One region of the Streptomyces sp. NPDC127038 genome, then DNA from elsewhere that is predicted to be linked to it. Evidence: riboswitches for the same ligand, from Rfam matches in the RefSeq annotation. Region 1 holds a riboswitch; each other region holds the start of a gene.
What was found. Region 1 has a riboswitch for thiamine pyrophosphate ahead of ACFWI4_RS12380 (thiamine ABC transporter substrate binding subunit). Riboswitches for the same ligand answer to the same signal wherever they lie in the genome.
Positions count from the first base shown of each region.

Region 1 (7,802 bases):
GCGTTCATCGCTCTGCCTCCGGGGGAGGGGTTCGGTCGGCTGTCGGGTGACACGGGCAGTCGCACGCTTCGTAGATCACGGGAAGGTCGGCCGGGGTCGAAGCCGGGGAGGACTCCGCGCAGGCGGGGTGCGTGCCGATGCGGCAGGCGGTCGAGCGGTAGGGAACGGCCGGAGCGTCCGCGATGTGGAGATGTCGGCGAGACGGCCTTGAGGACATCGAAGGCATCAGCGGAGCCTCACGAGTGCCGGCCATGCACGGGTCGGCAGATGGGGAGCGATGACCACCGTGCGCGTGCGGGCGGGCTTCTCCTGGGCCAGCACGTACGGACGGACGAGTGAGACGTCTTCAGCCGCGAGCGGGTGGCAGCGGTCCCCGTCGCTGGGGCTCCGGCCCGCGAAGGCCGTCAACGCCTCAGTGGGGGAAGCGAAAGCGGTCGGTGTGTGGACGGTCGTTAAGGGGCGGCGGTGCCTGCCTCTTGCGGAGTGACGCGCCCTGGTGAGGGATGCGGCGCGGCGGATTCGGTTGAGCACGCTGGTCAGCTCCTATCGCTGATGGCCCGGTCCCCGGACATCGCCCGTCGCGGGGACCGTTCTGCGTACGACCGCCCAGAGGGTGCGGCCGTTCAAGCTGGTGGCGAGGAGCCCGAACCGATCGGCCTCGGCCACCACGTCCAGGACCTCCCGCCATGACGCGGCGGAGAGCCCGTCCGGCACCTCCGCTTCGACCGACGAGTGACGACGGTGTTCCTCCACTCGCGTGGGAAGCCCGAGGGCGGACAGCCGGGCGGCGATGGCCGCCGCGCTAACTTCCGAAGCGGGCACAGGACAGCCTCCGTCACCAGCGATCACTTTCAGTGAAGCTAGTTAACTAGATTAGGGCTAGTGGACTAGATTTTCCATATGCCTGAGCAGCCGCCCTATCTCCGCATCGCCGACGAACTCCGGCGCCGGATCGCGGAGCACGTATGGGAGCCGGGTGACCGTCTGCCCTCTCGCACCCAGATCGGCCAGGAGTGCGGCGTGGGCGAGAACGTGGTGCGCCGGGCGCAGGAGCTGCTGATCTCCCAGGGGTTGTTGGAGGGGCGCGCCGGATCGGGTACGTACGTCGCCGAGCCCCGGCAGCGGGTGCGGGTGGTCCGGTCGGCGGCGCGACGGGTCACCGTTCCGAGCCGACATGAGGGACATTGGCAGGGCGGGGGACTGGGAGAGTCGGACCGACGCCAAGGTGCCGGCGCCCGCAGACATCGCCGCGCGGCTCGGGATCGCGGAGGGCGAGCTGTGCGTCCGGACCACGTACGAGTTCCTGGCGGACGGCAAGCCGGTGCAGCTCTCGACGAGCTGGGAGCCGTACGACCTCACCGCGGGCACGCTCGTCGTCCTCCCCGAGGGAGGCCCGCATGCCGGAGCCGGTGTCGTGAAGCGCATGGCCGCGATCGGGGTCACCATCAGCCACGCCGTGGAGCAGCCGGAACCGCGGACGGCGACCGCCGATGAGGCGTCGTTGCTCGGCATCCAGAAGGCGGCGCTGGTCACGCACATCCGGCGGACGTACTACAGCGACGACGGACGGCCCGTCGAGACGGCGGACATCGTGGTGCCCGTCGCTCACTGCGAGATCGTCTACGAGATTCCGATCAATCGTTGATCCTCAGTGGAGGCGGGGGTGGTCGTGGGTGTTGACGCCCGGCGACCGCCCGCGACTCCTCTCCTTCTCCTGTTCGTGGCCGGTCAGAGGCTCCGTCCAAGATCATTCCTGGGCCGTCCCTGGGCCGTGCGAGGTCGGCAGAAGCTGACAGGGACTGCCCGGCGGTGACCGCTCCCACCCCGCTCTGGCCTGGGGCCCCGCAGATGATCTGCCACACTGGACGTGTTATGCCTGCACCCGGAGAACTCACTTTTGTCGCGCCGCGCGGAGCCAAGAAGCCGCCGCGGCACCTTGCCGATCTCACGCCCGCCGAGCGCAAAGAGGCGGTTGCCGCGATCGGTGAGAAGCCGTTTCGTGCCAAGCAGCTCTCGCAGCACTACTTCGCCCGGTACGCGCACGACCCCGCCCAGTGGACGGACATCCCCGCCGCCTCGCGCGGCAAGCTCCAGGAGGCGCTGCTTCCCGAGCTGATGACCGTCGTGCGGCACCTGTCGACCGACCAGGACACCACCCGCAAGACCCTCTGGCGGCTCTTCGACGGCACGCTCGTCGAGTCCGTGCTGATGCGCTACCCGGACCGGGTCACGATGTGCATCAGCTCGCAGGCGGGCTGCGGGATGAACTGCCCGTTCTGCGCCACGGGACAGGCGGGCCTCGACCGCAACCTGTCGACCGGCGAGATCGTGCACCAGATCGTGGACGGCATGCGGGCGCTGCGTGACGGCGAGATCCCCGGGGGCCCGGCGCGGCTGAGCAACATCGTCTTCATGGGGATGGGCGAGCCGCTCGCCAACTACAAGCGCGTGGTCGGCGCGATCCGCGCCCTCACCGACCCCGAGCCGGACGGGCTCGGGCTGTCGCAGCGCGGTATCACCGTCTCGACGGTCGGCCTCGTCCCCGCGATCAACCGGTTCGCGGACGAGGGCTTCAAGTGCCGGCTCGCGATCTCCCTGCACGCCCCGGACGACGAGCTGCGCGACACCCTCGTCCCCGTGAACACGCGCTGGCAGGTGCGTGAGGTGCTGGACGCCGGCTGGGGGTACGCGGACCGGTCCGGGCGTCGGCTGTCCATCGAGTACGCCCTGATCCGCGACATCAACGACCAGGCGTGGCGTGGTGACCGGCTCGGCCGGATGCTCAAGGGCAAGCCCGTACACGTCAACCTCATCCCGCTGAACCCGACCCCGGGCTCGAAGTGGACCGCCTCGCGGCCCGAGGACGAGAAGGCCTTCGTCGAGGCCATCGCGGCCCACGGCGTCACGGTGACCGTCCGGGACACCCGGGGCCAGGAGATCGACGGAGCGTGTGGTCAGCTCGCCGCGACCGAGCGGTAGGCTGAACCGAGTCGGTCCCCCGCCCATCGCGGGGTCCGGCAGCGCCGCGGCCGGACGGTCCGACGTCCGGCGGCGGCACCGTCCGACATCTTCATATTCCGACAGGGGAGCGCCACAGCGCTGAGAGTGCGGGACAGACCGCAGACCCTCTGAACCTTGCCCAGGTCATTCTGGGTAGGAAGTTCGGTCATTACTCAAGCTGTTGCGCCCTGCCCGGGAACCGTCAGAGGTCCCGGGCAGGGCCGCGTCTCTTCCTGGTCACCCAGGAGGAATTCAGTGAGCATCACCACCACCATCGGCGGCGGCAGAAGGTTCGCCGTCATGGCCGCGGGCCTCGGCCTCGTCGCGCTGCCCGCGCTGTCCGCGTGCGGTTCGTCCGGCGCCGCCGGCTCGGGCGACTCGAAGACGGTCACGCTCGTCAGCCACGACTCGTGGGCCGTGTCGAAGAACGTGCTCGCGGACTTCGAGAAGCAGTCCGGCTACAAGGTCCGCGTCCTCAAGGACGGCGACGCGGGCCAGGCCGTGAACAAGGCCATCCTGACCAAGGACAACCCCCAGGGCGACGTCTTCTTCGGCGTCGACAACACCCTGCTCTCCCGAGCGCTCGACAACGGGCTCTTCCAGCCGTACGCGGCCAAGGGCGCGGACCGGATCAAGCCGGAGTACCGGACCGACCAGGCCGAGCACCGGGTCACCCCCATCGACACCGGCGACATCTGCGTCAACTACGACAAGGCCTGGTTCGCCCGGCACAGGATCGCGCCGCCGAAGTCCTTCGACGACCTGGTCAAGCCCGCGTACAAGAACCTCCTGGTCACGGAGAACGCCGCCACGTCCTCGCCCGGCCTCGGCTTCCTGCTCGGGTCCGCCGCCCACTACGGCGACGCGGGCTGGCAGGACTACTGGAAGAAGCTCAAGGCCAACGGCGTGAAGGTCGTGGACGGCTGGGAGCAGGCGTACAACGACGAGTTCTCGGGCTCCGCCGGCGGCAAGAAGGCCAAGGCGGACCGCCCGCTCGTGGTCTCGTACGCCTCCTCGCCGCCCGCCGAGGTCATCTACGGCGACCCCAAGCCCACCACGGCCCCCACCGGCGTCGCGGACGGCACCTGTTTCCGGCAGGTGGAGTACGCGGGCCTGCTCAGCCACGCGGCCAACGCCAAGGGCGGCAAGGCGTTCCTGGACTTCCTGCTCACCAAGGAGTTCCAGGAGGACATGCCGCTCAACATGTTCGTCTACCCGGTCCGTGAGGGCGCGCGGGTGCCCGCCGAGTTCACGCAGTACGGTCCGCAGGCCAAGGATCCCGAGATCCTGGCGCCCGCGAAGATCGCCGCCGACCGCGACCAGTGGGTCAAGTCGTGGACCTCGCTCGTACTGAAGTAGCGGACGCGGACGCGAGGGCTGCGGCGGAGGCCGGCGCTCCGACGGCGACGGGCGGCCCCGGCAGCCCCGGCGGCGACGGCGGCCCCGGCAGCACCGGCAGCCCCGGCGGAGCCGACGGGCGGCCCGGTGCCGCCCCGGCCGGCCGCGCGGCCCGCCGCGGGAACGCCGCACGGTTCGCCCTGATGGCGCTGCCCGTCGCGTTCTTCGCCGTGTTCTTCGCCTACCCCGTCGCCGCGATCGTCTCGCGCGGTCTCCACGGCGACGGCGGCTGGCGGCTCGGCCGGATCTGGGACGTCGCCACCCGGCCCGACATCCTGCACGTGCTGTGGTTCACCACCTGGCAGGCGCTCGCATCGACGGCCCTCACGCTGCTGGTCGCGCTCCCCGGCGCGTACGTCTTCGCGCGCTTCGACTTCCGGGGCAAACAGGTGCTGCGGGCCGTGGTCACGGTGCCGTTCGTGCTGCCGACCGTGGTCGTCGGCACCGCGTTCCTCGCGCTGGTCGGCCGCGGCGGGCTGCTCGACGAGCTGTGGGGCGTACGGCTGGACACCACGGTGTGGGCGATCCTGCTGGCGCACGTCTTCTTCAACTACGCGGTCGTCGTACGGACCGTCGGCGGGCTCTGGTCACAGCTCGACCCGCGCCAGGAGGACGCCGCGCGCATGCTCGGCGCCTCACGGTTCGCCGCCTGGCGCAGGGTGACGCTGCCCGCGCTCGGACCCGCCGTGGCCGCCGCCGCCCTCATGGTCTTCCTCTTCACCTTCACCTCCTTCGGCGTGGTGCAGATCCTCGGCGGCCCCACCTTCTCGACCCTGGAGGTCGAGATCTACCGGCAGACCTCCGAGATCTTCGACCTCACCACGGCCGCGGTGCTGACCATCGTGCAGTTCGTGGCGGTCGGCGCGATCCTCGCCGTGCACGCGGCGACCGTGCGCCGGCGGGAGACCGCCCTGCGGCTGGTCGCCCCCGACACCACCGCGCGCCGGCCGCGCGGAGCCGGACAGTGGGCGCTCCTCGCGGGCGTGCTGGCGAGCATCGCGCTCCTGCTGGTGCTGCCGCTCGCCGTCCTCGTCCAGCGCTCCCTCGGTGCTCCGGGCTTCGGCTACTACCGGGCTCTGGCCCACGACGACGGAAGCGTCTTCCTCGTCGCCCCCATCGCGGCGATCGGCAACTCGCTGGAGTACGCGCTCGCCGCCACCGCCATAGCCGTGCTGATCGGCGGTCTGGCCGCCGCCGCCCTCACCCGGCGGGCCGGACGGCTGATGCGGGGCTTCGACGCGCTGCTGATGCTGCCGCTCGGCGTCTCCGCCGTGACCGTCGGCTTCGGGTTCCTGATCGCCCTGGACGAGCCGCCGCTCGATCTGCGCGCGAGCTGGGTCCTGGTGCCGCTGGCGCAGGCCCTGGTGGGCGTGCCCTTCGTCGTACGGACCATGCTGCCCGTGCTGCGCGCGGTGGACGGGCGGCTGCGGGAGGCCGCGGCCGTCCTCGGGGCGTCGCCCTGGCGGGTCTGGCGCGAGGTCGACCTGCCGATGGTGCGCCGGGCGCTGCTGATCGCGGCGGGCTTCGCCTTCGCCGTCTCCCTCGGGGAGTTCGGGGCGACCGTCTTCATCGCGCGGCCCGACAACCCGACGCTGCCGGTCGCCGTGGCCCGGCTGCTCGGCCGCGCCGGCGACCTCAACTACGGCCAGGCGATGGCCCTTTCGACCATCCTCATGGTGGTGTGCGCGGTGTCGCTGCTGCTGTTGGAGCGGGTACGGACCGACCGGACCGGGGAGTTCTAGATGCTGCTGAGCCTTCAGGGCGCGACCGTACGCTTCGGCGGGCGGCCCGTGCTCGACGCCGTCGACCTGGAGGTCGCCGAGCACGAGACCGTGTGCGTGCTCGGGCCGAGCGGCAGCGGCAAGTCCACGCTGCTGCGGACGGTGGCCGGTCTTCAGCCCCTGGACGCGGGCCGGGTGCTGCTTGACGGACGGGACCAGGCGGGTGTTCCCGCGCACAAGCGGGGCGTCGGCCTGATGTTCCAGGACCACCAGCTGTTCCCGCAGCGGGACGTGGGCGGCAACGTCGCCTTCGGCCTGCGGATGCAGGGCACGCCGAGGAACGGACAGACGGCCCGGGTAACCGAGCTGCTGGACCTCGTCGGCCTGCCCGGGGCCCGCGACCGGGCCGTCGCCTCGCTCTCCGGCGGTGAGCAGCAGCGCGTCGCGCTGGCCCGCGCCCTGGCGCCGCGCCCGCGGCTGCTGATGCTCGACGAGCCGCTCGGCCAGCTGGACCGCTCCCTGCGTGAACGGCTCGTCGTCGAACTGCGCGAACTCTTCGGAGAGCTGGGCACGACGGTGCTCGCCGTCACCCATGACCAGGGCGAGGCCTTCGCGCTCGCCGACCGGGTGGTGGTGATGCGGGACGGACGGATCGCCCAGTCCGGTACCCCCCTGGACGTCTGGCAGCGGCCCGCGGACGCCTTCGTGGCCCGCTTCCTCGGCTTCGACAACGTGGTGGAGGCGACGGTCGGCGCGACGGCCGCCGACACCCCGTGGGGCCGGGTCCCGGTGCCCGGGGGCTCCGCCCAGGGGCCGGGCACGCTCCTCGTCCGGCCCGCCGGGGTACGGCTCGTGGCCGCGGCGGACGGGCTGCGCTGCACGGTCGCCGCGCGCACCTTCCGGGGCACCCATGTCGCCGTACGGCTCCAGCCCGAGGGCGCGCCCCGGCTGGAGGCGGCGTGCGCGCTGCGGGACGCGCCGGAGCCCGGGGACGTGGTCGGGGTGGAGTTCGACGCCGCCGAGGTCGTCGTCCTGGGAGGGCCCGAGGCGCCCGGGACACAGACGGTCGCGAAGAGCCCCGCGCGGCGGGCGGGTTGAGCGGAACCTCCGCAAAGGCGTGTGGCCCGCCCCCTCGACGGGGGCGGGCCACACGGTCGTTCGGGGTGCGGGTCAGCTCGCCTTCGAGGCGCCACGGCGGCGCATGCCGAAGAAGACCGCTCCGCCACCGACGATGACGAACGCACCGGCGATACCGGCGATCATCGGGGTGTTGGAGTTCGCACCGGTCTCGGCGAGGTTGGACTCACCGGCGGCCGCGGACGGCTGGTTGTCGCCCGGGGTGGCCGGAGCGGCGCTGCTCTCCGACTCGGACGGGGTGGCCGAGTCCGAGGGAGCCGCCGAGGAGGCGGACTCCGACGGCTCCGGGCTCGCCGAGGGGGACGGGGACTCGGACTTCGTGGAGCAGGCCTCGTCCTTCGTCACCAGGTTCGGAGTGATGTCCTTGTCCAGGACCTTCGGGACACTGACGTGGATCCGGTACTCGGCCTTGGGCGCCCAGTCCTCCGAGAAGGAGATGGTGGCACCGTTCTTGCTGCCGGTGACCGTCTGAGCGGCGCCGACCTGGTGGTCGTCGGCGCCATTGCGCTCGAGGAAGACCGTGACCGTGGCTTCCTTGGCGGAGCC
Region 1 is NZ_JBHXDQ010000012.1:112,374-120,175, forward strand. It holds gene ACFWI4_RS12360 (hypothetical protein) at 1-8, opposite strand, end outside; gene ACFWI4_RS12365 (hypothetical protein) at 544-822, opposite strand; partial or broken gene ACFWI4_RS12370 (GntR family transcriptional regulator) at 901-1,645, shown strand; gene rlmN (23S rRNA (adenine(2503)-C(2))-methyltransferase RlmN) at 1,873-2,979, shown strand; TPP riboswitch at 3,073-3,178, shown strand; gene ACFWI4_RS12380 (thiamine ABC transporter substrate binding subunit) at 3,301-4,359, shown strand; gene ACFWI4_RS12385 (ABC transporter permease) at 4,542-6,140, shown strand; gene ACFWI4_RS12390 (ABC transporter ATP-binding protein) at 6,141-7,217, shown strand; gene ACFWI4_RS12395 (LAETG motif-containing sortase-dependent surface protein) at 7,290-7,802, opposite strand, start outside.

Region 2 (7,802 bases), on a different contig from region 1:
CCAGCGCGCCATGCGCCTGCTGGAGGCCGTCGCCTCGCGCGAGCAGGGAGCCCCCGCCAAACAGCTCGCCCGCGAGGCGGGACTGGCCCTGCCGACCGCCTACCACCTGCTGCGCACCCTGGTCCACGAGGGCTATCTGCGCCGCGACAGCGGGCTGTTCTTCCTCGGGGAGGCGGCCGAGAGACTGAGCAGCAGCGGGGCCCGGCAGAAACGTCGCAGCACCGTACGGGACACCCTCGCTCAGTGGCGCGACATGATCGGCGCGCCCATGTACTACGCGGTCTACCGCGAGGGCGAGATCGAGGTCATGTGCGTCGTCGACAGCACGGCGAACCCGGCGGTCCCGGAGTGGGCCGACTTCCGTGAGACCGGGCACGCCCACGCGGTCGGCCAGTGTCTGCTCGCCCAGCTCGACGACAGCTCACGCCGTGACCACCTCGACCGCCACCCGGTGCGGGCGCTCACGCCGTACACGGTGCGTGACGAGGAGCGGCTGCTGCGGCGCCTGGAACGGACGGGCCGGATGGAACCGGTGGTCGAGCGGCAGGAGTACGCGCTGGGCACGGTCTGCGCCGCGATCCCGGTGACCGCGGGCGGTTCGGCGGCGGCCGTGGCCTTCTCCCTCCCGTCCCACCAGGGCGACCGCCTGATGTCGGCGGCCCGGAAGCTGCACGGCGAGGTCGGGCGGCTGCTAGGAACACTCGCCTTCTCTATCAGTATCTGAAAACTCACTCCTTGTAATCCGGCATGCACGTTGAGCAATATTTCCAGCAGTGTCGGGTGGGACGAATCCTGGCCGGTGGACGGCAAACGACGGGGTAGGCGATGCGCGAGTCGGTGCAGGCAGAGGTCATGATGAGCTTCCTCGTGTCCGAGGAGCTGTCCTTCCGCATTCCCGTCGAACTGCGATACGAGACCTGTGATCCGTACGCCGTGCGGTTGACCTTCCACTTGCCCGGAGACGCGCCCGTGACCTGGGTGTTCGGCCGGGAGCTGCTGATCGACGGAGTGGGCAGGCCGTGTGGCGACGGTGATGTGCACATCGCTCCGGCCGACCCGGAGGCGCTCGGCGAGGTACTGATCCGGCTTCAGGTCGGCGCCGATCACGCGCTGTTCCGGTCCGGGACCGCGCCGCTCGTCGCGTTCCTCGACCGCACGGACAGGCTCGTGCCGCTCGGACAGGAGCGCTCCCTCGAAGGCTTCGACACCTCGCTCGACACGGTCCTCGACCGCATCCTCACCGAGGAGCAGAGCGCGGGCTGACGCCGCGGCCGGCCCGGAGCGGAGTAACGCTTCCTCACGCGGTGCGCCGGAGCAGGATGGTTTCAGCGCTTCCCGGCGGCGGTCAGTGCTTGCGGCGTCGTCCCTTCCCGCTGCGTGCCGGGGTCCTGGCGGCCGCGGCCTGGGCGGGGACCGTCGCACCGCCGTCGCGGTCCGCGGCGACCACCAGGGCGGCCAGCGCGGTCGTCACCGGCACGGCCGCCACCAGCCCGATCGATCCGACCAGCGTGCGCACGATCTCCTCCGCGACCAGTTCGCTGTTGGCGACCGTGTCCACGCTGCTCTGCGCGATCGAGAAGAGCAGCAGCAGTGGCAGCGCGGCGCCCGCGTAGGCCAGGACGAGGGTGTTGACGACCGAGGCGATGTGGTCGCGGCCGATGCGGATGCCCGCGCGGTACAGCCCGCGCCAGCCCATCGTGGGGTTCGCCTCGTGCAGCTCCCAGACCGCGGACGTCTGCGTCACCGTCACGTCGTCCAGGACGCCGAGCGAACCGATGATGACACCGGCCAGCAGCAGACCGCTCATGTCGATGGACGGGAACAGACCGTGGATCAGGCCGGTGCTGTCGTCGGTGTTGCCGGTCAGCAGGGCCCAGTCGATGAAGAACGAGCCCAGGAGACCGATCAGCATCAGGGACAGCAGGGTGCCGACCACCGCCACGGAGGTCCGGGCCGACAGGCCGTGACACATGTAGAGCGCGATCAGCATGATCGCGCTGGATCCCACGACGGCCACGAGCAGCGGGTTCGAGCCCTGAAGGATCGCGGGCAGGATGAAGAAGTTCAGGATCATGAAGCTGATGGCCAGGGCGACCAGCGCCATGACTCCGCGCATCCGCCCGATCACCACGACGACCAGGGCGAAGATCACGGCGAGCAGTGTCAGGGGCAGCTTCCGGTTCGCGTCCGTGACCGAGTACTGGAGGTCCTTGGGGGCGGAGGGCTCGTAGGCGACGACGACCTTCTCGCTCTGGTGCAACTGCCGTGACTGGTCCGGCTGGACGATCTCGGTGAACGTGCGGCCCTTGTCCTTCCCGGTGTCGACCCGGACTGTGGCCTTCTTGCAGTCCCCCGCCGTCCCGCGCCGGGCGGCCGAGCCCCCGGTGCCTGAGGTGTCGCCCAGCGAGCCCGCCGAAGAGGCGTTCACGGACTTGCAGTCCACCTGGTCGATCTTCGTGACGGTCGCCTGCTGGGTCTGCCGGTCGAAGCCGACACCGGTGCGCTCGTGGGCCGGAGCGCCGCCGGGCCACAGCACCACGAGCCCCACGACGACCGCGGCCGCGAAGGGGATCAGCACCGCGGCGATGACCTTGCGCAGATGCCGGGAGACCGGTGCGGCGGGGCCGTGACTGTGGGAATGCCCGTGCCCGTGCCCGGCGTTCGCGGGCTCGTCGCGCCCGCGCCGCGGACCCGGACCGTGGTCGTGGCCGTCCTCGGAACCGTGGTGATCGTTCTCCGGCCCGTGTCCGTGTCCTCGGCCGTGCTCCGGACCGTGTTCGTGCCCCGGCCCGTGCCCGCTGCCGGGGCCCTGCCCGCGGCCGCCGTCGGAGCCGGGACGCCGCGGTGGCTCGGGCGGAGGGAACGGATGCTGCCGGGTCGTGGTCACCGCCCGATCATCGCAAGAACGTCAAGGGCCCTCTGTTCACCGCGCCAGACATGACGCTAGCGTGGAGGCACCTTTGCACACGCGGGAGCTCGGAGCACCGGGCTGAGAGGGCGCTGACCTCCGTCTTCGCGATGTTTCACATGAAACATCGGCGATCGGAAGCCGCTGCGTCGACCGCTGAACCTGTTACCGGGTAATGCCGGCGTAGGGAGTAGGTCTCATGACCGACAAGGATGTACGCACGCCTGCCTTCGGCCGGACGGACGGGGTCTCCCCGGCGTCTGCGAACGGCCAGGACGGACGGTCCATCGGCTGGCACAAGGCGTACGTCGGGGGCACGCGCCCCGATCTGCGGGTGCCGGTTCGCCAGGTGCACCTCACCAACGGGCAGTCCGTGACGCTGTACGACACCTCGGGGCCGTACACCGATCCGGCCGTCGACACCGATGTGCGCAGGGGGCTGGCCCCGTTGCGCGAGAACTGGATCATCGGCCGCGGAGACACCGAGGAGTACGCGGGCCGTCCCGTCCGTCCCGAGGACGACGGGATCAAGCACACGGCCCCACGCGGAGGACTGCGCAATCTCGACGCGGTCTTCCCCGGCCGGCCCCGTCAGCCCCGCCGTGGGCGTCCCGGGCAGCCGGTCACCCAGCTCGCCTACGCGCGACGCGGTGAGATCACCCCCGAGATGGAGTTCGTGGCGGTCCGCGAGAACGTCGCCCCCGAGGTCGTACGGGAGGAGATCGCCGCAGGCCGGGCGGTGCTGCCGGTGAACGTCAACCACCCGGAGATCGAGCCGATGATCATCGGCAAGCGGTTCCTGGTGAAGGTCAACGCCAACATCGGCAATTCCGCGGTCACTTCCTCCATCGAGGAGGAGGTCGAGAAGATGACCTGGGCGACCCGCTGGGGCGCGGACACGGTCATGGACCTGTCCACCGGCCGCAACATCCACACCACACGCGAGTGGGTGCTGCGCAACTCCCCCGTCCCCATCGGGACCGTGCCGCTCTATCAGGCACTGGAGAAGGTCGACGGCCGCGCCGAGGAACTGACCTGGGAGATCTACAAGGACACCGTCATCGAGCAGGCCGAGCAGGGCGTGGACTACATGACGGTCCACGCGGGCGTGCGCCTGGCGTACGTACCGCTCACCGCGAACCGCAAGACGGGCATCGTCTCGCGCGGTGGATCGATCATGGCCGCCTGGTGCCTCGCGCACCACGAGGAGTCGTTCCTGTACGAGAACTTCGAGGAGCTCTGCGAGATCCTCGCCGCGTACGACGTCACCTACTCGCTGGGCGACGGGCTGCGGCCGGGTTCCATCGCCGACGCCAACGACGCCGCGCAGTTCGCGGAGTTGAGGACGCTCGGGGAACTCAACAAGGTCGCGAAGCGTTTTCAGGTCCAGACGATGATCGAAGGCCCGGGCCATGTCCCGATGCACAAGATCAAGGAGAACATCGACCTTCAGCAGGAGATCTGTGATGAAGCTCCGTTCTATACCCTCGGCCCGCTGACGACGGACGTCGCGCCCGCGTACGACCACATCACGTCCGGCATCGGTGCCGCGATGATCGCCTGGTGGGGCACGGCCATGCTCTGCTACGTCACGCCCAAGGAGCACCTGGGCCTGCCCGATCGTGACGACGTCAAGACCGGCGTCATCACCTACAAGATCGCCGCCCATGCGGCCGATCTCGCCAAGGGCCACCCGGGTGCGCAGGAATGGGACGACGCCCTCTCCGACGCCCGCTTCGAGTTCCGGTGGGAGGACCAGTTCAATCTGGCCCTCGACCCGGACACGGCACGGGAGTTCCACGACCGGACGCTGCCGGCCGAGCCCGCCAAGACGGCCCACTTCTGCTCCATGTGCGGGCCGAAGTTCTGCTCGATGAAGATCAGCCAGGACATCAACGAGCGGTTCGGCGGCGGAGTGGCCGAGGGCGCCTCCGCAGAGGAGATCTCCGAGGGCATGCTGCAGAAGTCCCGGGAGTTCGCGGAGGCGGGCAACCGCGTGTACCTGCCACTGGCCGACTGAGTCGCTCCACAGGTGGCCGGGGGCGCGGCCCGGGAGGTCCACCCGGGCCGCCGCCCCACGGCACCGCCATGGCGCGGCCCGGCCCGCCCCGGCACGGTCACGGCGTTGCGTCCTGCGGGTACCAGCGCAGCTCGACGGTGTTCCCGTCCGGGTCCTGGACGTAGACCGAGGTGGCGCTGCCGCGTGCGCCGTAGCGCTGCACGGGTCCTTCGAGCACGGTGAAGGTCCCGGACGCGATGACCTGGTCCCAGTCCAGCGGCTCCACGGTGAGGCAGATGTGGTCGACGTTGGACCCCTCGGGGGCATGTGCCACCAGGTCGATGATGGTCTCCGCGGTGATCCTCACCGACGGGAACGGCGCCTGGCCGCGCCGCCATTCGGCGACGCGCACGGGCTCCAGGCCGAGGAGTCCGGTGTAGAAGGCCAGGGACCGCTCGACGTCCTGGACGTTGAGGACCAGGTGGTCGAAGGCCTTCACGCGCACGGTGGTCATGTCGTCTCCAGGTCGACGGCGTGGCGGGGCCACGCGCTGAACGGGGCGGGGTCGATCACGTCGGCACGGCCACGCCCCGATCCGTCCCCCGGGCCGTGCCGACGCCTTCTACGATCCGCCGCGGGACGGATGCCATCAAGACATGATCGCTGCACGACTGTTGAGCCAGATTTAACGACGGGGGATTCATGCTGGAACGACTGGAGACCGAGACGTTTCTGACGCTGGCCGAGGAACTGCACTTCGGCAGGACCGCCGAGCGTCTGCGGATCACGACCGGACGGGTCAGCCAGGTGATCAAGGCGATCGAGCGCAGGGTCGGCGGCCTGCTGTTCGAACGCACCAGCCGCTCCGTGCGGCTCACCCCGGTCGGCCGGCAGCTGGCGGACGAGCTGGCACCCCTGGCCGCCGGGATGGAAGCGGCGCTGCGCAGGGCGGCCGATGCCGCCCTGGGCGTCACCGGAGAACTGCGGGTCGCCTTCCTCGGCGAGTGGACGGCACCCGCACTCCTCAAGGCCGTCGCCCTGTTCGGTGAGCGGCACCCCGACTGTCGGGTCGACGTGCGGGAGGTCCAGTTGTCCAACTCCCGGGCGAGTCTGGTGGACGGCTCGATCGACGTGCTGCTCGCCTCGTTCCCGTTCGACGGCATGGCCCGCGGGCCCGCCCTGCTGCGTGAGAGAAGAGTCCTGGCCGTCGCGGCCGGTCATCCGCTGGCCGGAGAGGAGCGGCTGTCCCTAGAGGTGCTCGCGGACCATCCCGTGGTGCAGTACCCCGAGGTCACCTCCGCCGGATTCAAGCGCGACCGCACACCGGATCACACCCCCTCGGGCAGACCCGTTCCCAAGGGTCCGGCCGGCGGGTCCTTCTCCGAGATGCTGTCGCTGGTCGCGATGGGCCGGGGCGTCCTCCCGGTCGGTGAACACTCCCGCCAGTACTACCCACGGCCCGACGTCGCCTACGTCCCCCTCCACGACGCACAGCCGATCGAACGGGGACTCGTGTGGAGGGAGGGCAACACCAGCGAGCGGCTGCGTGCCTTCGTACGGGCCGCGACGGACGCGGCCGACCCGCCCCACCCGCACGCCTACCGTTCGGATCCTCCGGCGGCTTCTCCGGGGAGACTGGGCCCATGACACCGACATCGATGAGCAAGGGCGCCAACCTTCCCGTTGCCGCACGGCAGGTGCGGGTCGTACTCGGCTGGTCCGGGGGCCCCGGAGCGCCGGACGCCGACGCCTCGGCCCTGCTGCTCCGCGCGGACGGCCGGGTGCGCGACGACGGTGACTTCGTCTTCTACAACCAGCCCCGGCACGTCTCGGGGGCCGTGCGTCACTCGGGCAAGCGGCGCGAGGGCGGCGGGACGACGGACACCGTCGAGGTGGATCTGGGCGCCCTGGAGCCGGAGATCCAGCGGGTGGTCCTGGGCGCCTCCGCCGACGGGGGCACCTTCGGCGAGCTGTCGGGGCTGAGACTGAGGCTGTTCGACGCCGGGACCGGCGAGGAGCTGGCGTTCTTCGACATGGAGGCGACGACGGAGACGGCCTTCATCGGCGGTGAGCTGTACCTGCGGGGCGATCGGTGGAAGTTCCGCGCGGTCGGCCAGGGGTACGCCTCCGGGCTCGCGGGCCTGGCCACCGACTTCGGGATCAGCGTGGACGAGGAGCCGGGCGCCCCCGCGGGCACGGACCCGAGGAGCGCCGCCGCGGGAACGGTGTCACCGACGCCCCCGCCCCCGCCGGTTCCCCCGGCACCCCCGGTCCAGGCACCCCCGGTCCAGGCACCCGCTCCCGCCCCCGCCGCCGGGTCGGCTCCCCGGCTCGTGAAGGGGGAGGAGCGGTTGCCCGTGGACATGCGCAAGCGGCTCTCCCTGCGCAAGGAGCAGGTGGCGGTCAGCCTGCGCAAGCACGGGGCCGTGGGCGTCAGGGCCCGCGTCATCCTGGTCCTGGACGCCTCCGGATCGATGTCGTTCCTGTACTCCAAGGGGGTCGTGGCCGATGTCGTGGAGCGGATGGCCGCCGTGGCGGCCCAGCTGGACGACGACGGGGAGATGCAGGCGTGGACCTTCGCGTCGAACCCGGCCCGGCTGCCGGACCTCGCCCTCGGGGATCTGCCGGACTGGCTGGAGCTCCACGTCCGGGTCGGTGAGCTGACCCTGTTCCGGCGGAAGAAGCCGAGGAAGGGCCTGCTGCCGGGACAGGTGGACATGCGGGCGGTCGGTATCCAGAACGAGGAGCAGAAGGTGATCGCCGAGGTCCGCGCGTACGTCCGCGAGCATCCGGCCGCCGATCCGACGCTGGTGCTGTTCTTCTCCGACGGCGGTGTCTACCGCAACAAGGAGATCGAGAAGGAGCTGCTGGAGGCGGTGGAGGAGCCGGTCTTCT
Region 2 is NZ_JBHXDQ010000033.1:61,573-69,374, forward strand. It holds gene ACFWI4_RS22755 (IclR family transcriptional regulator) at 1-724, shown strand, start outside; gene ACFWI4_RS22760 (SsgA family sporulation/cell division regulator) at 826-1,263, shown strand; gene ACFWI4_RS22765 (YibE/F family protein) at 1,346-2,887, opposite strand; TPP riboswitch at 2,959-3,115, shown strand; gene thiC (phosphomethylpyrimidine synthase ThiC) at 3,108-4,928, shown strand; gene ACFWI4_RS22775 (VOC family protein) at 5,026-5,421, opposite strand; gene ACFWI4_RS22780 (LysR family transcriptional regulator) at 5,610-6,554, shown strand; gene ACFWI4_RS22785 (VWA domain-containing protein) at 6,551-7,802, shown strand, end outside.
Region 2: linked by a shared signal. The riboswitch ahead of thiC (phosphomethylpyrimidine synthase ThiC) and the one ahead of ACFWI4_RS12380 (thiamine ABC transporter substrate binding subunit) in region 1 are both predicted to bind thiamine pyrophosphate.

Region 3 (7,802 bases), on a different contig from region 1:
GCCCTCGGCATCCCGTTCCCCCTGGAGGACACCCCCGTGCCCGGCCCCGCCCTGACCGAGCGCGTCCGCGAGCAGTTCAGGTCCCACGGACTCGCCGCCCAGTGACCCGGGCGCCGGGAAAATCCCGGCACGCGGCACCGGGGCTTGGGCAGGATGCCCCCTGTGAACCATGTCCTGAGCGGTCTCGCCGCCAACGCCGCTCTGCCGTCCGAGCTGGTCGACCGGCTCATCGCCGTCGCGGACGCCGACGCCGACGTCGCCCACGAGCTCGCCGGACGGAAGGACCTGCGTCACGCGCAGGCGGTCGCCCTGTTCACGCGTGCCCGCGAGAGCGGGGTGCGGCTCGCCTACATGGGGAAGCTGACAGCCGCCGACGTCGATCCCCTGGCCGATCCGGACACCGCCCTCGCGCTGCTCGACGAGGGACGCGGCAGCCCGGAGTGGGCCCGCGTCCTCGTGGTGGACCCGGTGGCGTGGCGCCGGGAGAAGCTGGCCGCCTGCCGCGGCCTCCCGGACGACGTGGTGGAGACGCTCGCGGCCGACAGCGAACGGGACGTGGTCGTGGAGCTGGCGCTGTGGACGACCGCGGCGGCGGCCGCCCGGCTCGCGGACCATCCGCACGCCGAGGTCCGCCGCGCCGTGGCGGCCAACGAGGCCACGCCCCCGCACGTGCTGGCCGCGCTCCTCCTCACCGGCGAGGGACCGGGCGCCTCCCGGCAGAGCTCCCAGGAGTCCGGCATCGAGAGCATCCAGGTCGCGGCCCTGCGCAACCCCGCCACGCCGACGGAAGCGGTCGTCGGGTTCGCGGACCATCCCGCGACATGGATACGCCGGACACTCGCCGCCCGCCCGGACCTGCCCCCGCAGGTGTGTCTGCGGCTCGCGGCCGACCCCGTCCCGGGCGTCCGCGCCGACCTCGCCGAGAACCCCACGATCGGCGAGGACGTGATCCGCGTACTGGCGGGGGACGGGCACCGCCAGGTGCGGCGCAGCCTCGCGTACCATCCCCGGGTCCCGATCGACGTGCTCATCGAACTGGCCGCGACCTCCGAGCTCGGGGGCGTGCGGCTGCCCCGGGTCTCCGCGGCCTCCCGCGCCGAGATGGAGGAGCTCGCCCGGTCGCGGGATCCAGAGGTCCGCGCGCTCGTGGCCCAGCGCCGTGATCTGCCGCCCGCCATACGCGACGCGCTGGCCTGCGACCCCGACGCCAAGGTGGTCAAGTCCGTCGCTCCGCACCGGGGTCTGACAGAGGGCCGGCTGCGGGCCATGGCCGACCGCTACGGCGTGATGGTCCTGGCCAAGGTCGCGGCCAACCCCGACGCGACTCCGGAGCTGCTGGAGCATCTGGCCCGGCGGTCACCACCCCTGCACAAGGTGCTCAAGGAGATCGCCCGCCACCGGAACGCGTCCGCCGACGCCCTGATCGCCTGCCTCGCGGACCGTCACGCGAAGCCGCCGGCCGCCCTTCACCCCGCACTCCCGCCGCGGGTGATGGTGCAGTTGCTCTCCGACCCCGAGCCGAGGGTGGCGGGCGCGGCGGCCGCCAACCCGTCGCTGCCGCGCGCGGTGATGGAGGATCTCGTGGCCCGGCTGGAAACGCCCGCGGGAGCGTCCGGCTGAGTCGTCCGGCGGACGGACGAGAGCGGGCCGCACCTTCCTCGCCGGGGGTGCGGCCCGCTCCTCACTCACAAGTCGGCCCGAGGTGCGGGACCGTCAGGTCCTAGAGCATCTCGGTCTCTTCGCGGGACGCCTCGCCCCACAGCGTGTGGAAGCTGCCCTGACGGTCGGTGCGCCGGTAGGTGTGGGCGCCGAAGAAGTCGCGCTGGCCCTGGGTGAGGGCGGCGGGCAGCCGGTCGGCGCGCAGGGTGTCGTAGTACGACAGGGCCGCGGAGAACGCGGGCACCGGGACGCCTCTGCGGGTGGCGATGGAGACGACCTCGCGCCACGGGACCTGGGCGTCCTTGATCTCGGTGGCGAAGCCCGCGTCGGACAGCAGACTGACCAGGCCCGGGTCGACTGCGTACGCGGCGCGGATCCGGTCGAGGAACGCGGCGCGGATGATGCAGCCGCCCCGCCAGATCTTCGCCACCTCGCCGAGGTCGATGTCCCAGCCGTACTCGGCGGCCGCGTCCAGGATCATCTTCCAGCCCTGGTCGTACGCGATCAGCTTCGAGGCGTACAGGGCGTGTTCCACCTGGCTGGTGAAGCGCTCGGCCTCGGTTCCCGTCAGGTCCCAGTGGGTGCCGCCGGGCAGTCCGCGGTAGGCGGCGCGCAGCCCGTCCTGGCTGGAGGCGGCGCGGGCGAAGGTCGCCTGCGCGATGGCGGTGACCGGGGAGCCGAGGTCCAGCGCGGTCTGCACGGTCCAGCGGCCGGTGCCCTTCTGCCCGGCGGCGTCCACCACGATGTCGACGAACGGCTGCCCGGTGGAGGCGTCCGTGTGGGCCAGGACCTCGGCGGTGATCTCGATCAGGTACGAGTCGAGGCGGCCCTTGTTCCAGCGCCGGAAGATCTCCGCGATCTGCGGCGGGGTGTAGCCCCCGACACGGCGGAGCAGGTCGTAGGCCTCGCCGATGAGCTGCATGTCGGCGTACTCGATGCCGTTGTGCACCATCTTGACGAAGTGGCCGGCGCCGTCCGTGCCGATGTGCGTGGCACAGGGCTCGCCGTCCACCTTGGCGCTGATCGACTCGAACATCGGACCCAGCGAGGCGTACGACTCCGGGGAGCCGCCGGGCATGATGCTCGGCCCGTTCAGCGCGCCCTCCTCGCCACCGGACACCCCGGCGCCGACGAAGTGGATGCCGCGCTCGCGCAGCGACTGCTCGCGGCGGCGGGTGTCGGAGAAGTGGGCGTTGCCCCCGTCGATGATCATGTCGCCGTCTTCGAGCAGCGGGGCGAACTCTTCGATGACGGCGTCGGTGGCCGCACCCGCCTGCACCATGATCATCAGGCGGCGGGGGCGCTCCAGCGCGGCCACGAAGTCCTCGGCCGTCTCGGCCGCGACGAAGGCGCCCTCGTGCCCGAACTCCTCGACCAGTGCCTTGGTGCGCGCGGGGGTGCGGTTGTGGACGGCGACGGTGTAGCCGTTCCGGGCGAAGTTGCGGGCCAGATTGCGGCCCATCACCGCGAGCCCTGTGACGCCGATCTGCGCGGTCGCCTTCATGGTGTGCTCCTTGGATCCGGATCTGCCTGTCCGCGTACCTGACGGGAGAGCAGACGACTGTCGCTGTGCCGATCAGTACGCACGGGAGGGGCCGGGGTGTTCACCGTCCGCGCCAGGAGCTGCGCGGGACCGCGGTACGGGTGTCGGGTGCCGGGTCGGGCGGGGCGCCGGGCCGCCGGCTTGGTGTCGGGGGAGGGACGGCCGGGGCGCGGCCCGCGAGCCGCATCCCGCGGGCCGCGGCGGGTCAGCCGTTGTCGCGGCGCAGCCGCCAACCGTGGTCCACCGGGCCGATTCCGGCGCCGAGCGCGAAGCCCGCCTCGATCGCGGCGGTCACGTACGCCTTGGCCCGCCGCACGGCCTCCGGCACCGCGAGGCCCTCGGCCAGCCCCACCGAGATGGCCGACGCGAGCGTGCACCCGGTGCCGTGCGTGTGCCGGTTGTCGAGGCGCGGCGCCCGCAGCCAGTGCTCGGCAGTGCCGTCGGTGAGCAGGTCGACGGCCTCGCCCGGCAGATGACCCCCCTTCACCAGCACCCAGCGGGGGCCGAAGGAGAGCAGCGCGCCGGCGGCCCTGCGCAGGCCGGCCTCGTCGCCCACCTTCACCCCGGTGAGCTGGGCGACCTCGTCGAGATTCGGGGTGGCCACCGTCGCCCGCGGCAACAGCCGGGTCCGTACGGCCTCCAGCGCGTCGTCGGCCAGCAGCTTGTCCCCGTGCTTGGAGACGCTCACCGGGTCCACGACGACCGGGGCGCCCACGTCGGACAGCAACTCGGCGACAGCGGTGACGAGTCCGGGCGACGAGAGCATCCCCGTCTTCACCGCCTGGACCCCGATGTCGTCGACGACACTGCGGTACTGGGCCCGTACCGCGTCCTCGGACAGCTCCCAAGCCCCCTGCACACCCACGGAGTTCTGTGCCGTCACGGCGGTCAGCACGCTCATCCCGTGGGCGCCGAGCGCGAGCATGGTCTTCAGGTCGGCCTGGATTCCTGCGCCTCCGCCGGAGTCGGATCCGGCGATCGTCAGGACGCGGGGCGGTGCGGTCATACGGGGAGTTCCTCTCGGGTTCGGCCACGGGCGCGAGGGCCCCGGCCGGCGGAGCGGCGGGCGGGCGGTCCCTCAGACGCGACGGCGCAGCCGCAGCGGGGCGTAGAGGGCGAGGGCGACGAGGAACGCCACGTAGTAGGAGAGATCGGCGCCGTGCAGCGCGTCGGCCACCGGACCGACGTACAGGCTCGTGTCCATGAACGGCACGGCCGCGCCGAACGCCCCCGCGAAGGCCACGAGCGAGATCCGCCCCGAACGCGGACGGGCCGTCTCGGCGGCGATGTCGAGCGGGGCTCCGCCGCGCTCCCGCCCGCGGGCGATCCAGTCGACGACGACGATCGCGACGAACCCGGGGATCCAGTAGCCCACGAACAGCAGCACGTTCTGGAAGCGGGCCGTGGTGTCGGCGGCGTGCATCCACAGCACCAGCGGGAAGCCGAGCGCGGCGGCCAGCGCGGCGGCCACCGGGCGCGGGATCCGGACTCCCAGCGTCTGGAGGGCGAGGGAACCGCTGTAGTCGTTCATCGCGTTGCTGCACACCGCGGCCAGCGCCACGGCCAGCAGCCCGAACGCGCCCGCGGCACCGCCGCCCAGCAGGGTGTCCACGCCCGCCGCCGTCTGGTCGGTCAGCACCGACGCACCCCACAGACCGAGGACCTGCACGGCGACGAACGACGTGACCAGTCCGAGCAGGGTGCACCAGAACATCTTCGGGCGGGACGTGTCACGGGGCAGATAGCGGCTGAAGTCCGACGCGTACGGGGCCCAGGACAGCGACAGGCTCAGCGCGATGGTGCTGGTGAGCACGAACGCGCCCGCGCGGTCGGCGCCGGACGCGGAGCCCGTCGTCGCGGGGTGGACCCCGCCGAGCATCCGCCAGGCGATCACCGCGAAGGCCACGGCGAGCACGAACGTCATGACGATCTGGAGGCGGTGGATGGCCTCGTAGCCGAGCACGCCCAGAGCGCCCTGGGCCACCATCATGACCAGGACACCGGCCCAGAACGGCCAGCCGCACAGCCGGGCCAGCGCGTCCCCGCCGAACAGGCCGATCAACGCGTCCCAGGCGACCGAGGACAGCCACTGGAGCAGCCCGGGCAGTGCCACCGACCTGCCGAACGCGAGCCGTGCGAGCGGGAGTTGGCCGGTGCCCGTGAGCCCGCCCCAGGTGCTGAGGGCGGCGGTGGGCAGTGCGCCGAGCACGGTCCCGAGGACGACCGCCGCGAGGGCGGTGGTGAAGTCCAGGCCGAGCGTGACGCCGATGGTGCCGGTGAACACGCCCGTCATCGTCAGGTTCGGGGCGAACCACACGGTGAACAGGCGCCCGGCCCCGCCGTAACGGTTGCTCTCGGGGACCGGCTCGATGCCGTGCCCCTCCACCCGCAGGTCGCCGGGTGCGGCGGGCATCCGCCCGTCGAAGACGGCGGGCCGGCCGTCGGCGGGCAGCCCGCCGGAAACATGCGCCAATGGCATGGAAGACATCCCTCCGCCAGTACGAACTGGTTCAGGTTCGACGGGTGTGATCTCAGCCCTCGCAGGGCACCCCGTGTCCGGTACGACGGACACCCTAACCGTTCCCGGCGACGGAGCGGGAGCGGGTCCTCACTCGCCCGGACCGGCGCGCGCCCGCGCGTGCTCCGGTTCATTCGAACGGTGCGGGCGGACTGGTTCGCAGCGCGGCGCGTGCCGCCCCTCGGTACTGTCGGAAGTGATCGCCGCTCGCGCTCCGCTCCCGGGTTCCCGGACACCGGTGGCCGGGCGGAAGGAGGCAGGGTGCCGTGACCGTGATCTCCCTGAAGTCCGCGCAGGTGCGGGAAGGGCTCGCCCTCCCGTACGCCGAAGCCGGGTACCCCAGTGGTACACCGGTCGTCTTCGTGCACGGTCTGGGCGACTCCTGGTGGTCCTTCGAGCCCCTGCTGCGGCGCCTGCCGGCGTCCCTGCACGGCTACGCGCCCACCCAGCGCGGGCACGGCGACGCCGACCGTCCCGCGGAGGGCTACGCTCCCGACGACTTCGCCGCCGACCTGGTGGCCTTCCTGGACGCCGTCGAGATCCCCCGGGCCGTGCTGGTCGGGGCGTCCAGCGGCGGTGTTCCGGCCCGGGTCGTGGCCGGCAGCCATCCCGACCGCATCGCGGGCCTGGTGCTGCTCGGTGTCCCCGGCACCCTCGCGGACAAGCCTGCCGTCACCGCACTGGTGAGCGCGATGGAAGCCCTGTCCGATCCGGTGCCGCGCGCGTTCGTGGAGGACTTCCTGGCCGACACGGTGGCCCGCCCGATCGCCCGGGGTTTCGTCGAGACCATGGTCGAGGAGAATCTGAAGCTTCCGGCGCACGTCTGGAAGGACACCGCGCGCGGGCTCCTCGACACCGATCTCCGCGCGACCCTCGGCGGCATCCTGGTGCCCACGCTCGTCGTCTGGGGAGAACAGGACGAGTTCCTGCCGCGCGAGGACCAGCAGACGATCCTGGACGCCGTCCACGGCGCCGACTTCCTCGCCTACCCGGAGACCGGGCACTCCGTCCACTGGGAACAGCCCGAACGGGTGGTCGCCGACCTCGCCGCGTTCGTCACGCGGATCGAGCACCCGGGCACGCGGTAGGCGCCCCGCCCCTGCCGGTTGACGCGATCTGTACCCCGGCCGTCCGCCGATGCCCACCGGCGTATCTCCGCATGGCATGCTCATGCTCCCCACAGGAAGGGACCACGTGCCATGAGACCGAGCCGACGCTCCCTGCTCGCCGCCACCGCCGTACTGGGAACCGTCTTCGCCGTGCCCGCGCCCGCGCGCGCCGCCGACGTCCCCACCCCGGGCGCCTATTACGTCCAGAGCGCCGTCACGGGACTGAACGCCGCCGACAGTTCGGGGGCGGTCGTCCAGCACAATCCGAGGGGCAACGAGGACCACCAGCAGTGGACCCTCCGCCAGAGTGGATCCTCCTACGTGCTCGAAAGCGCCGACACCGCGGGCAGTTGTCTGGGCCGCTCGGGAGACCAGGCCCGGACCGTCGCCTGTACGAGCGCCGACGCCGCCTGGGAGGTGGCGCCGGCCGGCGCCGACCAGTACACGCTCAAAGTCCCGGGAACGAACAGCTACTTGACGGTCACAGACAAGACCGCCGGTGCCAACTACCCGGCCCAGCTGGCCGTCGGCTCCTCGGGCGGCCTCGCCTCCTGGTACCTCACCCCGGTCACGCCCCAGACCCGGCCGATGCCGGCCCAGGACCAGCGGACCCTGGACCAGGTCACGTTCCTCACCGCCCACAACGCCTACGCGAACGGCGTGGACGGCGGATTCGCCCCGCCCTTCGTCAACTTCTTCCCGAACCAGAACCGCGGCATCAACCAGCAACTCGCCGACGGTGTACGAGGGTTCATGCTCGACCTGCACCAGACGCCCGACGGCGCGATCCTCTGTCACGACAGCTGCACACTCGTCAGCAAGCCGGTCGCGCTCTGGGTCGACCTCCAGCGCATGGTCGACTTCCTCAAGCAGCACCCCGACCAGTTCGTCACCGTGTTCCTGGAGGACTACGTCGACCCCGGGGTGCTGCGCTCCGAACTCGCCCGGGTGAACGGCCTGTCCGACGTCCTGT
Region 3 is NZ_JBHXDQ010000005.1:157,795-165,596, forward strand. It holds gene pflA (pyruvate formate-lyase-activating protein) at 1-105, shown strand, start outside; gene ACFWI4_RS05935 (hypothetical protein) at 163-1,620, shown strand; gene gndA (NADP-dependent phosphogluconate dehydrogenase) at 1,721-3,163, opposite strand; gene thiD (bifunctional hydroxymethylpyrimidine kinase/phosphomethylpyrimidine kinase) at 3,408-4,208, opposite strand; gene ACFWI4_RS05950 (purine-cytosine permease family protein) at 4,281-5,681, opposite strand; TPP riboswitch at 5,673-5,765, opposite strand; gene ACFWI4_RS05955 (alpha/beta fold hydrolase) at 5,987-6,808, shown strand; gene ACFWI4_RS05960 (phospholipase) at 6,920-7,802, shown strand, end outside.
Region 3: linked by a shared signal. The riboswitch ahead of ACFWI4_RS05950 (purine-cytosine permease family protein) and the one ahead of ACFWI4_RS12380 (thiamine ABC transporter substrate binding subunit) in region 1 are both predicted to bind thiamine pyrophosphate.

Region 4 (7,802 bases), on a different contig from region 1:
GTCCGTACCGGGGTTCCCGGTCAGGCCGTGGCGCCCTTCAGGGGCCTCGCCGGGTCCGCGAGCAGCTCCGGGTCCATGGCCGCGCCCGCCTCGATCAGCCGGCGGCCCTGGGCGAGATCCCTCGGGCGGCCCACCGCGAGCAGGGCGACGAGCCGCGTCCCGCGCAGCCAGCACACCGACCAGGAGGCGCCCGAGGGGTCGCCGCGCCACACCAGGGTGTCGGCGGGCGTGTGGTGGCCGACGTACTGCACGAAGCGGCCGAACTGCTCGGACCAGAAGTAGGGCACCGGGTCGTAGGCGGCGGGCGTCTCCCCGACGATGTTCAGGGCGACCGTGCGGGGGCCCTGGAGGGCGTTGTCCCAGTGGTGGACGAGGAGGCGTTCCTCGTAGCGCCCGGACGGGAAGGAGGCGCAGTCGCCGACCGCGTAGACGTCCGGCACGGAGGTGCGCAGGTGGTCGTCGGCGACGATCTCCCGGTGGGCGCCGAGCTCGATGCCGGACCCGGCGGTCCAGGCGGTGGCCGGACGCGCGCCGATCCCGACCACGACGGCGTCCGCGGGCACCCGGGAGCCGTCGTCCAGGACGACCGCGCCCGGCTCGACGCGCTCCACGCGCGCGCCGGTGCGCAGCGAGGCCCCGCTGTCCGCGTACCAGCCGGCCATCGGAGCGGCGACCTCGGCCGGCAGCGCTCCGGCGAGCGGCCGGTCGGCGGCCTCGACGACGGTGACCGCGCAGCCCGCCTCGCGCGCCGCCGTGGCGAACTCGGCGCCGATCCAGCCCGCTCCGACCACCACGATGTCGTGCTGCCGGGCGAGGACGGGACGCAGCCGGTCGGCGTCGTCCAGGGTGCGCAGCAGATGCACCCCGGGCACCCCTTCGGCGCCGGGGAGCCGGATCGGCTCGGCCCCGGTGGCGACGACCAGGACGTCGTACGGGACGGGTCCCGCGTCGGTGTCCAGTTCGTGCTCGCCGGGGCGCACCCCGAGGGCCTCGCTGCCCAGTCTCAGGTCGATGTCCAGGGACTCGAAGTCGACGTCGAAGGCGGAGCCCTCGGACTTGCCGAGGAGGACGGCCTTGGAGAGCGGCGGCCTGTCGTAGGGCTGATGCGGCTCCGCGCCGATCAGCGTGACGGTGCCCGTGAAGCCCTGTTCGCGCAGGGCGACCGCGGTCTGCACCCCGGCCATGCCCGCGCCCACCACGACGACCCGCCGTACCGCGGACCCCCGCGGCGGGGACTGTGCCTGCGTCTGATCGCTCACCTGATCACCATAGACACGTGACGATCCGTCAGTCAGCGCACGTGCTCGGTGACCTGTTGCACACCGCCGGTCCCGCGCGGTCCCCGGCCGTGCCCGGCCAGGCTCCGGGGGCGGCGGCGGGGCCGCCGGGCGCCGCGCCGCGGGCGGAGGCTCCCTTACCGGCACGGAGGGGGGCGGGCTAGGGTGGCCGACGTAAAGCACTCGCGGGAGCCCGGACGAACCGGGCTGAGAGGGAGGCTGGGCGGCCTCCGACCGTACGAACCTGATCCGGGTCATGCCGGCGAAGGGAGGGGCTGGACGCCCATGCCGTCTGCACGTTCGTCGGACGTCCTCGTCGTCGGGGGCGGGATCATCGGTCTGGTGACGGCCTGGCGGGCCGCGCAGCGCGGGCTGGACACCGCGCTGGTGGACCCCGAGCCGGGCGGCGGGGCCGCCCGGGTCGCGGCCGGGATGCTGGCCGCCGTCACCGAGCTGCACTTCGGCGAGGAGACCCTGCTGGGCCTCAACCTCGCCTCGGCGCGCCGCTATCCGGACTTCGCCGCCGAGCTCACCGAGGCCACCGGCCAGGACCTCGGCTACCGCAGGTCGGGCACGCTGGCCGTGGCGCTGGACGCCGACGACCGCGCCCATCTGCGGGAACTGCACGCGCTCCAGGTCCGGTCGGGGCTGGAGTCGGAGTGGCTCAGCGGCCGCGAGTGCCGCCGTCTGGAGCCGATGCTGGCGCCCGGGGTGCGCGGCGGCCTGCGGGTGGACGGCGACCACCAGATCGACCCCCGCAGGCTCGCGGGAGCCCTGGTCACCGCGTGCGAGCGGGCCGGGGTGAGCGTGCACCGGACCTGGGCGGAGCGTCTGACCGTCGTACGGGAGCGGGCCACCGGGGTCGTCACCGCCGAGGGCACCGCGCTCGCCGCGGACCGGGTGGTGCTCGCCGGAGGCAGCCTCAGCGGGCGGCTGGCGGGCGTCCCGGACGACGTGGTGCCGCCGGTGCGGCCGGTCAAGGGCCAGGTGCTGCGGCTCACCGTGCCCCCTCGGTACGCCCCGTTCCTGAACCGGACCGTGCGGGCCGTGGTGCGCGGCAGCCACGTGTACCTGGTGCCGCGCGAGAACGGCGAGCTGGTGGTGGGCGCGACCAGCGAGGAACTGGGCTGGGACACCACGGTGACGGCGGGCGGCGTGTACGAGCTGCTGCGCGACGCGCACGAGCTGGTCCCCGGGATCACCGAGCTGCCGCTCACCGAGACGCGCGCGGGGCTGCGCCCCGGCTCGCCGGACAACGCGCCGCTGCTCGGCCCGAGCGCGCTGGAGGGCCTGCTGCTGGCCACCGGCCACTACCGCAACGGCGTGCTGCTGACGCCGGTGACCGGCGACGTGATGGCCCATGTCCTGACCACCGGCGAACTCCCCGCCGAAGCCCGCCCCTTCACCCCGCTGCGCTTCGGCGCCCAGGCCCGCACGGAGCTGCCCGTATGAACGTCGTCGTCAACGGGGAGCGCCGGCTGGTCGCCGCGGGCACCGCTCTGGACGCGATCGTCGCGACCCTGACCCCCTCGTCGTCCGGGGTGGCCGCCGCCCTGAACGAGACCGTCGTCCCGCGCGCGCAGTGGTCGTCCACCGCGCTCGCCGAGGGCGACCGCGTCGAAGTCCTCACCGCCGTCCAAGGAGGCTGAACCATGGCAGACGATCCCTTCGTCCTCGGCGGTACGGCCTACGCGTCGCGCCTGATCATGGGGACGGGCGGCGCGCCCAGCCTCGACGTGCTGGAGCGCTCCCTGGTGGCGTCCGGCACGGAGCTGACGACGGTCGCGATGCGGCGCGTGGACGCCTCCGTGCACGGCTCGGTGCTGTCGGTGCTGGCCCGGCTCGAGATCCGGGTCCTGCCGAACACGGCGGGCTGCTACACCGCGGGCGAGGCCGTGCTGACCGCGCGGCTGGCGCGCGAGGCGCTGGGCACCGACCTGGTCAAGCTGGAGGTCATCGCCGACGAGCGCACCCTGCTGCCCGATCCGATCGAGCTGCTCGACGCGGCGGAGACCCTGGTCGACGACGGCTTCACCGTGCTGCCGTACACGAACGACGACCCGGTGCTGGCGCGGAAGCTGGAGGACGTCGGCTGTGCGGCGATCATGCCGCTCGGCTCGCCCATCGGGTCCGGGCTCGGGATCCGCAACCCGCACAACTTCGAGCTGATCGTCGAGCGCGCGGGGGTGCCGGTGATCCTGGACGCGGGAGCGGGTACGGCGTCGGACGCCGCGCTGGCGATGGAGCTGGGGTGCGCGGGGGTGATGCTGGCCTCGGCGGTGACGCGGGCGCAGGAGCCGGTGCTGATGGCGGAGGCCATGCGGCACGCGGTGGAGGCGGGGCGCCTGGCGCGGCGGGCCGGGCGCATCCCGCGGCGGCACTTCGCCACGGCCTCCTCCCCCGTGGAGGGCAGGGCGGCGCTGGACCCGGAGCGCCCGGCCTTCTGATCTCCCCCGTACGGCCGGCGGCGGGCGGGCGGCGGCCCGCCACCGCCCGGACGCTCTCCGTCGGTTTCCGGCCGGGCGGTGGCGGAGGTTGTCGTGTTGCGGCCTTGCGGTGACAGACGGGGCATGATCGGACATCTGTGCGACGAACGGATCTTCGTATCGGCCGCGCTCGTCACAGCTCGGATGCAGTCGGGCCCCCGAATCCCCCGAACGGGGCGCCGTGACAGTGGTGGCTCGTAGACTCACCTGCGTGGATACGACCCTTCAGGACCCGCTTGTCGGACACGTGCTCGACGGCCGTTACCGGGTCGAGGCACGGATCGCGGTCGGCGGCATGGCCACGGTCTACAGGGCCTTGGACACCCGCCTCGACCGTGTGCTCGCACTCAAGGTGATGCACCCGACGCTGGCAGCCGACGCCTCGTTCGTCGAACGCTTCATCCGTGAGGCCAAGTCCGTGGCACGGCTGGCGCACCCGAACGTGGTGCAGGTCTTCGACCAGGGGACGGACGGGTCGTACGTCTATCTGGCCATGGAGTACATCGCCGGGTGCACCCTGCGCGACGTGCTGCGCGAGCGCGGCGCCCTCCAGCCGAGGGCCGCGCTCGACATCCTGGAGCCGGTGCTCGCCGCGCTCGGCGCGGCCCACCGCGCCGGGTTCGTGCACCGCGACATGAAGCCGGAGAACGTCCTCATAGGGGACGACGGCCGGGTCAAGGTCGCGGACTTCGGCCTCGTCCGGGCCGTGGACACGGTGACCAGCACGACGGGCACCGTCCTCGGCACCGTGTCGTACCTCGCCCCCGAGCAGATCGAGCACGGCACCGCCGACACCCGCGTCGACGTCTACGCCTGCGGAGTCGTCCTCTACGAGATGCTCACCGGCGCCAAGCCGCACACCGCGGACACCGCCGCGCAGGTCCTCTACCAGCACCTCCACGAGGACGTACCGCCGCCGTCGGCCGCCGTGCCGGAGCTGGCGCTCGCGCTGGACGAGCTGGTCGCCGCGGCCACGGCCCGCAATCCCGAGATGCGCCCCGCCGACGCGGTGGCCCTGCTCGGCCAGGTCCTGGAGGCGCGCGCCGGTCTCACCGCCGAGCAGCTCGACGCGATTCCGCCGGGCGCCCTGTCCGTGGGCCACGACAACGCCGACGACCGCACGAGCGTGATCCCGCGCTCGCTGTCCGTCCCCCGCCTGCTGCCGGTGAACGAGGACGACGGCGCCCTGAACCGGACCAGCAGGTTCGAGCAGAGCAGTCCGTTCGCCACCGCGCCGGTCGTCCCCGCACAGCCCCCGGGCCCGCGGCCGCGGCGCGGGACGATGCTGGTGGTCGCCGCGATCGTGCTGGTACTCGGCCTCGGCGCCGGTGTCTGGTACATCAACTCGGGCCAGTTCACCAAGGTCCCGCCCGTCCTGGCGAAGACGGAGCAGCAGGCCAGGAGCCGGCTCCAGGACGCCGGACTCGACGTCAAGCAGGTCAAGCACGCCTACAGCGACACCGTGAAGCGCGGCACGGTCATCAGCACCGACCCCGGTGTCGGCCAGCGGATCCGTGACAACGACTCCGTGACGCTGACCGTCTCCGACGGCCCCCAGACGGTGAAGGTGCCGGACCTCAAGGGCCTCGCGCTGTTCAAGGCGAGGGACGTGCTCAAGGGCGACGGACTCGCCCCGGGCATGGTCACCCGCGAGTTCAGCCAGGACGTGCTCAAGGGCTTCGTGATCGGTACGGATCCGGCCGCGGGCACCGAGCGGCACTCGGGTTCGGCGATCGCGCTCGTGGTGAGCAAGGGCGCCCCGGTGGAGCTGCCCGACGTGACCGGCTCGTCGGTCGACGACGCCACCACGCAGCTGGAGAGCGCCGGCCTGAAGGTGAAGGTCGCCACGGCGCGGGTGAACTCGCAGTTCGACAAGGGCCAGGTCGCCCGGCAGACGCCGGGTGCCGGAGGTGAGGCCGCCGCGGGCGACACGGTGACGCTGACGCTCTCCAAGGGCCCCGAGATGGTCGAGGTCCCGGACGTCGTCGGCGACAGCGTGGACGACGCCAAGAAGGCCCTGACGGACGCCGGGTTCCAGGTCGAGGAGGACCGTGGGCTGCTGGGCCTGTTCGGCGACACGGTCAAGAAGCAGTCGGTGCACGCCGGTGACACGGCGCCCAAGGGCTCGACGATCACGATCCAGATCCGCTGACCCCGGCCTCCGGGCCGCCGGGCACGGGGACGCAGGTCCGCCCGCGGGGTGCGCGAGGGCGCGTGACACCCTGGCGGGTGTGACCAGCAAGCAGCTCCGCAACCCCGTCGGCGGCCATGTCCCCGTGGCCGGCGGCCTCAGCTCCGTCGGCCTGGCCTACGCCCGTGACCTCGCGGCCGAGACCGTGCAGGTCTTCGTCGCCAACCCGCGCGGCTGGGCGACGCCCGCCGGGAACCCGAAGCAGGACGAGGAGTTCCGCGCCGCGTGCGCCGCCGGGTCGATCCCCGCGTACGTCCACGCCCCGTATCTGATCAACTTCGGCTCGCACACCGAGGCGACGGTCGAGAAGTCGGTGGAGTCGCTGCGGCACTCGCTGCGGCGCGGGCGGGAGATCGGCGCCCTCGGGGTGGTCGTGCACACCGGGAGCGCCACCGGCGGCCGGGAGCGCTCCGTCGCCCTGAAGCAGGTGCGCGACCGGCTGCTGCCGCTGCTGGACGAGCTGACCCACGACGACGACCCGTTCCTCCTGCTGGAGTCGACGGCCGGCCAGGGCGCCTCCCTGTGCTCGCGCACCTGGGACTTCGGCCCCTACTTCGAGGCCCTGGACGCGCACCCGAAGCTGGGCGTCTGCCTCGACACCTGCCACATCTTCGCGGCGGGCCACGATCTGACCGGACCGAGCGGGATGCACCAGACCCTCGATCTGCTGGTCGGCACGGTCGGCGAGGGACGGCTGAAGCTGATCCACGCCAACGACTCCAAGGACGTGGTCGGCGCGCACAAGGACCGCCACGAGAACATCGGCTCCGGCCACATAGGCGAGGACCCGTTCCGCGCCCTGATGACGCATCCCGCGACGGCGGGTGTCCCGCTGATCATCGAGACGCCCGGCGGGAAAGAGGGGCACGCGGCCGATGTGGAGCGGCTGAAGAAGCTGCGCGACGGCTGAGCCGGGGCGGAAGCCGCTCGACGGCTGAGCCGGGCCTCGCCGGCGGCCTCAGAGTTCGGGGCCGTCCCCGGGTTCCTCCTGGTAGGAGTAGCGCTGCTCGCGCCAGGGGTCGCCGACGTTGTGGTAGCCGCGCTCCTCCCAGAAGCCGCGGCGGTCGGCGGTCATGTACTCGACGCCGCGCACCCACTTGGGGCCCTTCCACGCGTACAGGTGCGGCACGACCAGGCGCAGCGGGAACCCGTGCTCCGCCGTCAGCAGCTCGCCGTCCTTGTGGGTGGCGAAGATGGTGCGCTCGGAGGCGAAGTCCGCGAGGCGCAGGTTGGAGCTGAAGCCGTACTCGGCCCAGACCATCACATGGGTGACGGAGGGCGCGGGCGGGGCTATCTCCAGGATCGCCCGGGCGGGCACACCACCCCATTCGGCCCCGAGCATGCTGAACTTCGTGACGCAGTGCAGATCGGCCACGACGGAGGCGTACGGGAGGGCGGTGAACTCCTCGTGGGTCCAGCACTGCTTCCCGCCGTCGGCGGTGGCGCCGAAGACCCGGAACTCCCAGCGTTCGGGGCGGAACTTGGGGACGGGTCCGTAGTGCGTGACCGGCCAGCCGCGCTGGAGCCGCTGTCCCGGCGGAAGCTCCGACCGTGCCGTTCCTCCTGATTCGCGCTCCACCGGCTGACCCATGACTCCATCCTGACAGACCCGGAACAGTGCCCATGACCAGCGCGGGCCGGATCGGGGCAACTCGTAGTAAGCATGCACTTACTGGACGCTCCCGGACACCGGTGCAAAGATGCGGCGCAATCTGCCCAGTACCCCGCCTGGAAGGAGCCTCTGCGATGCAGGGCGACCCCGAGGTCATCGAATTCCTCAACGAGCAGCTGACCGCCGAGCTGACCGCGATCAACCAGTACTTCCTGCACGCGAAGATGCAGGAGAAC
Region 4 is NZ_JBHXDQ010000024.1:52,001-59,802, reverse strand. It holds gene ACFWI4_RS18815 (NAD(P)/FAD-dependent oxidoreductase) at 21-1,259, opposite strand; TPP riboswitch at 1,453-1,565, shown strand; gene thiO (glycine oxidase ThiO) at 1,563-2,729, shown strand; gene thiS (sulfur carrier protein ThiS) at 2,726-2,926, shown strand; gene ACFWI4_RS18800 (thiazole synthase) at 2,930-3,724, shown strand; gene pknB (Stk1 family PASTA domain-containing Ser/Thr kinase) at 3,975-5,915, shown strand; gene ACFWI4_RS18790 (deoxyribonuclease IV) at 5,995-6,864, shown strand; gene ACFWI4_RS18785 (sulfite oxidase-like oxidoreductase) at 6,913-7,545, opposite strand; gene bfr (bacterioferritin) at 7,701-7,802, shown strand, end outside.
Region 4: linked by a shared signal. The riboswitch ahead of thiO (glycine oxidase ThiO) and the one ahead of ACFWI4_RS12380 (thiamine ABC transporter substrate binding subunit) in region 1 are both predicted to bind thiamine pyrophosphate.